One region of the Variovorax sp. SRS16 genome, then DNA from elsewhere that is predicted to be linked to it. Evidence: predicted binding sites of a transcription regulator. Region 1 holds the regulator's gene; the other holds the start of a gene.
The links. Region 1 encodes LexA, which represses DNA repair genes until DNA is damaged. Its sites were predicted from a motif close to ACTGTATNNNNATACAGT; they were not measured.
Positions count from the first base shown of each region.

Region 2: the regulator LexA is predicted to act here: its motif matches at 1,458-1,475, upstream of E5P2_RS30270 (error-prone DNA polymerase).

Region 1 covers NZ_LR594666.1:2,575,374-2,579,299, forward strand. Annotated here, with positions in the region: gene E5P2_RS12450 (MFS transporter) at 1-688, opposite strand, end outside; gene E5P2_RS12455 (D-2-hydroxyacid dehydrogenase family protein) at 700-1,707, opposite strand; gene E5P2_RS12460 (hypothetical protein) at 1,857-2,201, opposite strand; gene lexA (transcriptional repressor LexA) at 2,343-3,017, opposite strand; gene E5P2_RS12470 (asparaginase) at 3,091-3,926, shown strand, end outside.
Region 2 covers NZ_LR594667.1:449,195-453,120, reverse strand. Annotated here, with positions in the region: gene E5P2_RS30275 (helix-turn-helix domain-containing protein) at 172-1,194, opposite strand; gene E5P2_RS30270 (error-prone DNA polymerase) at 1,492-3,926, shown strand, end outside.

The DNA.
Region 1 (3,926 bases):
GGGTCTGCCGGAGAACGGGCGCGAAATAGCTGAACAGGACAAATTGCCCTGCACCTTGCAGGGCAGTGACGGACACGACGCCCATCAGCAAGGGATTCCTGAGCACGCGTCCCCAGGCCTCGCGCGACAACGCGGCGGGGCGGATGCCGGCCGGAAGCCGGGACCAGATCCCGTATGCGCTCAGCACGGAAAGAAACGCGATCGCCGCGAAGGCCGTCCGCCACCCGAAGTGGCCGCCGATGACCGCGCCGATCGGCAAGCCCAGCACCGAGGCCACGGACCAACCCAGAAAGACGAAGGTGACGGCACGGCCTCGCTGTTCGGCGGGCACCAGCATGCCGATACACGCGGCCGCTTGCGCGGTGAAGATGGCAGGCGCGACGACCGTGAGCATGCGCACCGCCAGCAGGCCGCCGAAGTTGGGCATCAGCATGGCGAGTAAATGCCCTGCGGCATACCACAGCATCGTGCAGCTCAGCAGGATGCGGCGGTCCCACCCCGCGACCACGGCAGCCAGCAGGGGTGCGCCCAGGCACATCACGATCGCTGCTGCGGTGATCAGCTGGCCGGCGGTCGCGGGGCTGACCTCCAGCGAGGTGCTGAGTTCATTGAGCGTGCCGGGCACCACCATCACGCCCGTGCCGATCACGAAGTTACCCGCCAGCAGCGCCCACGATGCAGCCGGCAATGCGGGCTGCTTCAACGACGGACCTGCAGCGCGCCGGGATTGACGATGTTGGTGGGGTTGCCCTTGATGAAGCTGACGACGTTGTCGAAGGCCTGGCCGAAGTACATCTCGTAGCTGTCCTGCTCGACGTAGCCGATGTGCGGCGTGCAGATGCAGTTCTCCAGCCGCAGCAGCGCGTGGCCTTGCAGCGGCGGTTCGCTCTCGAACACATCGATCGCCGCCAGTCCGGGCCGGCCGCGATTGAGCGCGGCGAGCAGGGCATCCTGTTCGACCAGTTCCGCCCGCGAGGTGTTGACGAAGAGTGCGGTCGGCTTCATGCGCGACAGATCTTCCAGCGTCACCAGCCCGCGCGTGTCGTCCGTCAGGCGCAGATGGATCGACAGCACGTCGGCAGCCATGAAGAAGGCGTCCCGGTTGGGGGCCACCTGCAGGCCGTCGGACCTCGCCTTGGCGCAGCTTTCTTCGCGGCCCCAAATCACCACCTGCATCCCGAAGGCCTGTCCGTAGCGGGCGACCAATTGGCCGATGCGGCCGTAGCCCCAGATGCAGAGGGTCTTGCCCTTCAGCACCGAGCCGAGCCCGAAGTTGGGCGGCATCGAGGCCGACTTGAGGCCCGACTGCTGCCACGCGCCGTGCTTGAGGTTGCTGATGTACTGCGGCAGGCGGCGCATCGCGGCCATGATGAGCGCCCAGGTGAGCTCTGCAGGTGCCAACGGCGAACCCGTGCCTTCGGCCACCGCAATGCCTTGCTCGGTGCAGGCGTGCACATCGATGTGTGCGCCGACGCGCCCTGTCTGCGAGATCAGCTTGAGCTTGGGCAGCTTCTCGATCAGCTGACGGGACACCTGGGTGCGTTCGCGGTTCAGCACGATCACGTCGGCGTCCTTGAGCCGGATCGAGAGCTGTCCGATGCCCTTGACCGTATTGGTATAGACCTTGGCTGCGTACGCATCGAGCTTGGCGGCGCAGCGCAACTTGCGCACCGCGTCCTGATAGTCGTCGAGGATCACAATGTTCATGGCGTGCCATTGTGCCTCGCGTTGCCAACGCGCCGTGTCGGCGCGTGGCTGGACACGGTTCGGCCGGATGCGCGTGCGGCTAGGTCATCGCCTCGGCGAACGCCCGCGGCGCGGGTCTGGAACCTGCGCCGGCGACAGGCCGCTCCGTGTCAATGCAGTCCGGCTGCTCGTGGTGTTGCGTCCGCGGCCTCCAGGGCGGCCAGCCGATCGAGCTCGGCGCAGACGTCGACCATGCGGCCGGAAATCAACACGCGACTGGCACGCCGGCCGGATTGCTGGGCGTCGACCGTGCGCACGACGCGCAAGGGACGCATCGGCGCTGGCACTTCGGCCTGCGCGGCTGCGCCGGGGTGCACCGCGCAGCTGGGCCGAACACTCACGTACCGCAGGCCAGCCGAAGCGGTGCGGCGCGATCGACGAGCCGGCATCCAGCGGCTCGCCAGCGATTGCAGTGGCGTGAAAAAATCAGCAATGCTGAGAAGAGCGATTCCCATGTGAACTCCAGAAAATCAGAGGTTGAACACAGGCAGGATTGCTTTCATCGGCTTCGACAGGGTGATGGCCTTCGCCATACGCCCGCCACCTGTCGCGGCCGGGATCTTCATGCATGCGGCTGCATGCGATGACTGCCGCAGCTACATCAGCATCGTGTTGCGGATCAGGCCGACTGCAAGGCCTTCAATTTCGAAGGGCTCGCCGGGCTGAACCACGATGGTGGGGTAATCGGGATTTTCCGCATGCAGTTCGATGACCTGCTTATTGCGCTTGAGGCGCTTGACCGTCACCTCATCGCCCAGCCGTGCCACCACGATCTGCCCGTTGCGGGCTTCCTTGGTGGCCTGGACGGCAAGCAGATCGCCGTCCATGATGCCGGCGTCGCGCATGGACATGCCGCGCACCTTGAGGAGGTAGTCGGGCTGGCGCTGGAACAGCGTGTTTTCCACGTAATAGGTTTGATCGACGTGTTCTTGCGCAAGGATGGGCGAGCCTGCGGCCACACGGCCGATCAGCGGCAGCGCCAACTGGGCCATGCCGGGGAGGGACAGGGAGAACTGGTTGTTGCGGGATTCGTTGAGGGAGCGCAGCGCATCGCCCTTGAGGCGGATGCCGCGCGAAGTGCCACTCACGAGTTCGATGACACCCTTGCGGGCCAGCGCTTGAAGATGCTCTTCGGCTGCATTGGCCGACTTGAAGCCGAGCTCGGCGGCAATCTCGGCGCGAGTGGGCGGAGCGCCGGTGCGCGCGATGGCACTCTGGATGAGGTCGAGGATCTGCTGCTGACGGGCGGTAAGCTTGACGGCAAACTGCATGAATGACTCCTTGCGGCACTGGCTGAATATCCAGTACCTGTATTTTTAACCAGTTTCAGAAAGTTGGCAAGCCATGGCCCAGGACATTCGAGACGGCCGGCGCCGCGTGATCGTGTTGGGGACGGGCGGCACCATCGCCGGAAGGGCGGCGGCGCCCGGTGACAACATCGGCTATGCCGCCGGCCAGGTGGGCGTGTCGGATCTGCTGAGCGGCATCGAGGCGCCGGACGGAATTTCATTGTTGGCGGAGCAGGTCGCGCAGATCGACAGCAAGGACATGACGTCGGTGGTCTGGCGCGAGCTCGCCCTGCGCTGCGCTCACTGGCTCGCCGCGCCCGACGTGGCGGGCATCGTCATCACGCATGGCACCGACACGCTGGAAGAGACGGCGTTCTTCCTGCAATCGGTGCTATTGCCGCACAAGCCCGTGGTTCTGACCTGCGCGATGCGGCCGGCCACCGCCCTGGCACCCGACGGACCGCAGAACATGCGCGATGCCCTCGTGGTCGCTGCGATGCCAGGTGCACACGGCGTCGTGGCCGTGTGTGCAGGGACCGTGCACAGCGCGTTCGATGTGCGCAAGGTCCACACCTATCGGCTCGATGCATTCGATTCCGGTGACGCGGGCCCGTTGGGCTATGTCGAGGAAGGCCTTGTGCGGCTCCACAGAAGCTGGCCCGGCGCGGCCGCCGATGTCGCCTCAGGCCTGTTCGAACGGATGATCGAAGCGCGGACATGGCCTCGGGTCGAGATCCTGGTGAGCCACGCAGAGGCGCGCGGGAGCATCGTCGATTCACTGCTCCAGGAGCGTCGGCTCGGTGCGGCAGAGCCGGTACAAGGCCTGGTGTTCGCGGCCACCGGCAACGGCACGCTTCACCATGCGCTCGAAGAGGCAGCGCTTCGGGCGCA
Region 2 (3,926 bases), on a different replicon from region 1:
CCCTCGTTCGGGGCGGCCTGCGCACGCGCGACGAGCTCTTGGCGAGGAGTTGGCGGCGGTACTGAAGCGCGCGGTGCCAAGACCTCGCCCCACAGGGTGTTAGGGGCCGTTGCGGCGACCTTGGGCCTTCCGGAGGTCGGTGGCCGCCTGTGCCTGAAGTCGGTAGGGGCCTTAGGCGGTCACGATGCGGGAGCGCCGCACGTCCCCGACTTGCGCGCCGCTGACTGGCGCCGTTGAGGGCGTTGCGCGCTTCCAGGCACGACGCGACAGCTCCTTGTTGACAGAGGCGACGTCGCCACTGTCGAGCAAGCCGGTTGTGAACATGGCAACGAGATTGTTGACAAGACTTCTGACCGTGGCAGGCAGGCCCGCGAGGTAGTCCGCTTCGGATTGCGCCGGGGCGTCAATGGGGGTAGCTGGCGCGTAGCGCAGGCCTTCGGGGTCAAGCCAGTCAGCCGGCACGTCAAAGGCCTTTGCAATGCTCTGCAGGCGGTCGCTCGGCAAGCCGCGCACGCCGGATTCTGCGTGGCTGATAGCAGTGCGCAGTCCCTGAAAATCGAGCGGCTCGACCTTCATCGCAAGCTGGTTGCGGGAGACGTCGGAAGCATGACGAAGTGCGCGCAGGCGCATCGATTGAGTCGGCCGCGGGGCCTTTCCCTTGGCGCCAAGAATGAGCCAACTACCCGAAACGCCGAACTCGGTGGCAATACGGAGAATCGTGTCGGGACGAGGGGTGGCGAGGCGCTCTTCCCACCCCTTCAGGACTGTCGCGGTGCTGTGGCCGAGGCGCGTCGCCATCTGCGCCCTGGAAAGGCCGAGCGCTTGCCGAAGGTCTCGCAGGCGGAAATGGATACCAGGCGCGATGTCGTCGAAGGACCATTCCCCTGTGACCTCAGGCAGTGCCGCGGTTTCGACATCGCCAGTGCCCTTGAGCAGAGTGGCCGAGTCCGTGGCGTAGCGGGACGCGAGCTTGTCGAGGTGGTCGAGGTTGACAACGGAGAAGACGCCTCGCTCGAGGCGGGAAACAGCGGCATGGCTGCCCTGATAGCCCAAGACCTCCTCGGCAATTTCGAGCGTGGTTTTGCCAGTCGCTTCGCGCAGCTTTCGCAGACGCGCGCCCAGCTCTAGGCGGTCGGCGAGGTCAAGCTTACGCTTGCGGGAGGTTGCATCGACCTGGTTGGCGGTGGCGGGCATTGGGTCCTCGAAACTACATTGAATTTAATGCGCTGCGGTTGCGGCGCTTGGGGTTATTGTACGACAGTGCTTGAACGAGCACCATCAGTATCAGATGCAAGCATTTTAGATTTAGCCGCACCGTAGTGGCGCCGGCGCCACCTGGTTTTTCTCAGGCCCGATATGGCCCAATCTGATTGCCGCCATCGCGCCCGTCGAACCGCCCGTGCAGGCCGCGCAGGCGCGGTCCCGGTCCGATGCCGCAGGCCTGCAAGCTGTGCGATACTGTACGGCCATCCAGTATCCTGGCCGCCGGCAATGTCCGCCCTTCCCGCTTACGCCGAGCTGCGCTGCGTCTCCAATCACACCTACCTGCGCGGCGCCAGCCAACCGGAGGAGCTGGTGGAGCGCGCTTCGCAGCTTGGCTATTCCGCTCTCGCAATCGCTGACGAGTGCAGCCTGGCGGGCATCGTGCGCGCGCACGTTGCTGCCAAGGAGCACGGCCTCAAGCTTCTGGTCGGAACCCAGGTCCAGGTTGCTTGCGGCCACCCCTTCACGTTGCTCGTCCTTGCGTGCAACCTGAACGGGTACGGGAACCTTTGTGAATTCATCACCAAGCTTCGGCGTGGCTCAGAGAAGGGAAAATACGAACTGCAGTTCGCAGACCTGACCGCCGCGGCCCTTGAGGACTGCGTCGTCGTCGCCTGCCCGAAGCGGATGTCGACCCCGGAACAGCTGGAGACAACAGGACGCTGGCTCCTGTCAGAGTTCCGGGGGCGTTGCTGGTTCGGCGTCGACCTTCTGCGCCTCATCGACGACGAGATGTGGTTGTACCGACTCCGCCAGGTGAGCGAGCTGACGGCAATTCCCTTGGTAGCCGCCGGCGACGTTCATTTTCATGTTCGCTCCAGGAAACCACTCCAGGACGTACTGACCGCTACGCGAGTTGGCCGCCCGCTGACGGAGTGCGGCCTCGACCTTCAGCCAAACGCAGAGCGGCACCTAAGAACGCGTCTTCGGCTGGCGCAAACCTACCCGGAGGATTTGCTTGCAGAGACGCTCAACGTGGCCGCGCGCTGCCAATTCAGCCTCGAGGAGCTTCGATACCAGTACCCCGACGAAGTGGTGCCGGACGGGGAGACGCCCTCCTCCTATTTGCGGCGCCTGACCTACGAGGGCGCCGGCCGACGGTGGCCAGAAGGGGTGCCGGCGAAGGTCCAGCTACAGATTGAGCACGAGCTGACATTGATTCAGGAGCTCCGGTACGAGCATTACTTCTTGACCGTCGCTGACATCGTCCAGTTCGCGAGGTCTCGCAACATCCTGTGCCAAGGGCGCGGGAGTGCCGCCAATTCCGTCGTCTGCTATTGCGTGGGCGTCACTGAGGTCGACCCAGCGCGCATGAGCGTCCTTTTTGAGCGTTTCATTTCCAAGGAAAGGAATGAGCCGCCGGATATCGACATCGATTTTGAGCACGAGCGTAGAGAAGAAGTTCTCCAGTACCTGTACCGGCGTTACGGACGCGACCGTGCCGCCATCACCGGTGTGGTGACCAGCTATCGGCCCAAGAGTGCGGTGAGGGACGTGGGCAAGGCGCTGGGATTTGACCTTGAGGTGGTAGACCAGCTTGCCAAGAATCATCAGTGGTTTGACGGCAAGGCGGTCATGCCGGAGCGTTTAGTGGAACTAGGCCTGTCGCTTGATGACCTGAAGGTGCGCCAGCTGATGTTGCTTACAGGGCAACTGCTAGGGTTCCCAAGGCACCTCAGCCAGCACACCGGCGGGTTCGTGCTCACAAGGACGGCGTTGTCTCGGCTGATTCCAATCGAGAACGCCTCGATGAAGGACCGAACGGTCCTGGAGTGGGACAAGGATGACCTTGACGCTTTGGGGTTTCTCAAGGTCGACTGCCTGGCTCTGGGCATGCTGACCGCCATCCGCAAATGCCTGGATTTCATCGGTCAGCGTAAGGGGTTCGTATTCGCGATGCAGGACATCCCGGCGGAGGACCCCGAGACGTACGAGATGATTTCGCGCGCGGACACCGTCGGAGTCTTCCAAATTGAGAGCCGCGCGCAGATGAGCATGCTGCCGCGGTTGAAGCCTCGGTGTTTCTACGACTTGGTGGTCGAAGTCGCGCTCGTGCGCCCCGGGCCCATCGTCGGCGGAATGGTGCACCCGTATCTGCGGCGTCGGCAGGGGCTCGAGCCCGTGACGTATCCAAGTGAAGCGCTCAAGGAGGCGCTTGGCCGCACGTTGGGCGTGCCCGTATTTCAGGAGCAAGTAATGCAGATTGCGATGCTTGCCGCGGGGTTCACCGCCGGGGAGGCGGACGGGCTCCGCCGAGCAATGGCTGCCTGGAAGCGCAAAGGCGGTCTGGAAAAGTACCATTCCAAAATCGTCGAGGGCATGACGACGCGGGGCTATGAAAAGGCGTTCGCCGAGCAGATTTTCGAGCAAATCAAGGGCTTTAGCGAGTACGGATTTCCCGAAAGCCACGCGGCGTCGTTCGCCCTCCTCGTCTATGCGAGCTCGTGGATTAAACGGCACCACCCGGCAGAGTTCCTGACCGCAATGCTGAACTCCCAGCCATTGGGGTTTTACAGCCCAAGCCAACTGGTACAGGATGCCAAGCGGCATGGAGTCGTCGTCCGGCCGCCCGACGTCATGCACAGCAACCTGGACTGCACGCTTGAAGACCTCCCGCATGCGCCGGCGGTGCGACTTGGACTTCGGCTTCTCGCAGGGCTGCG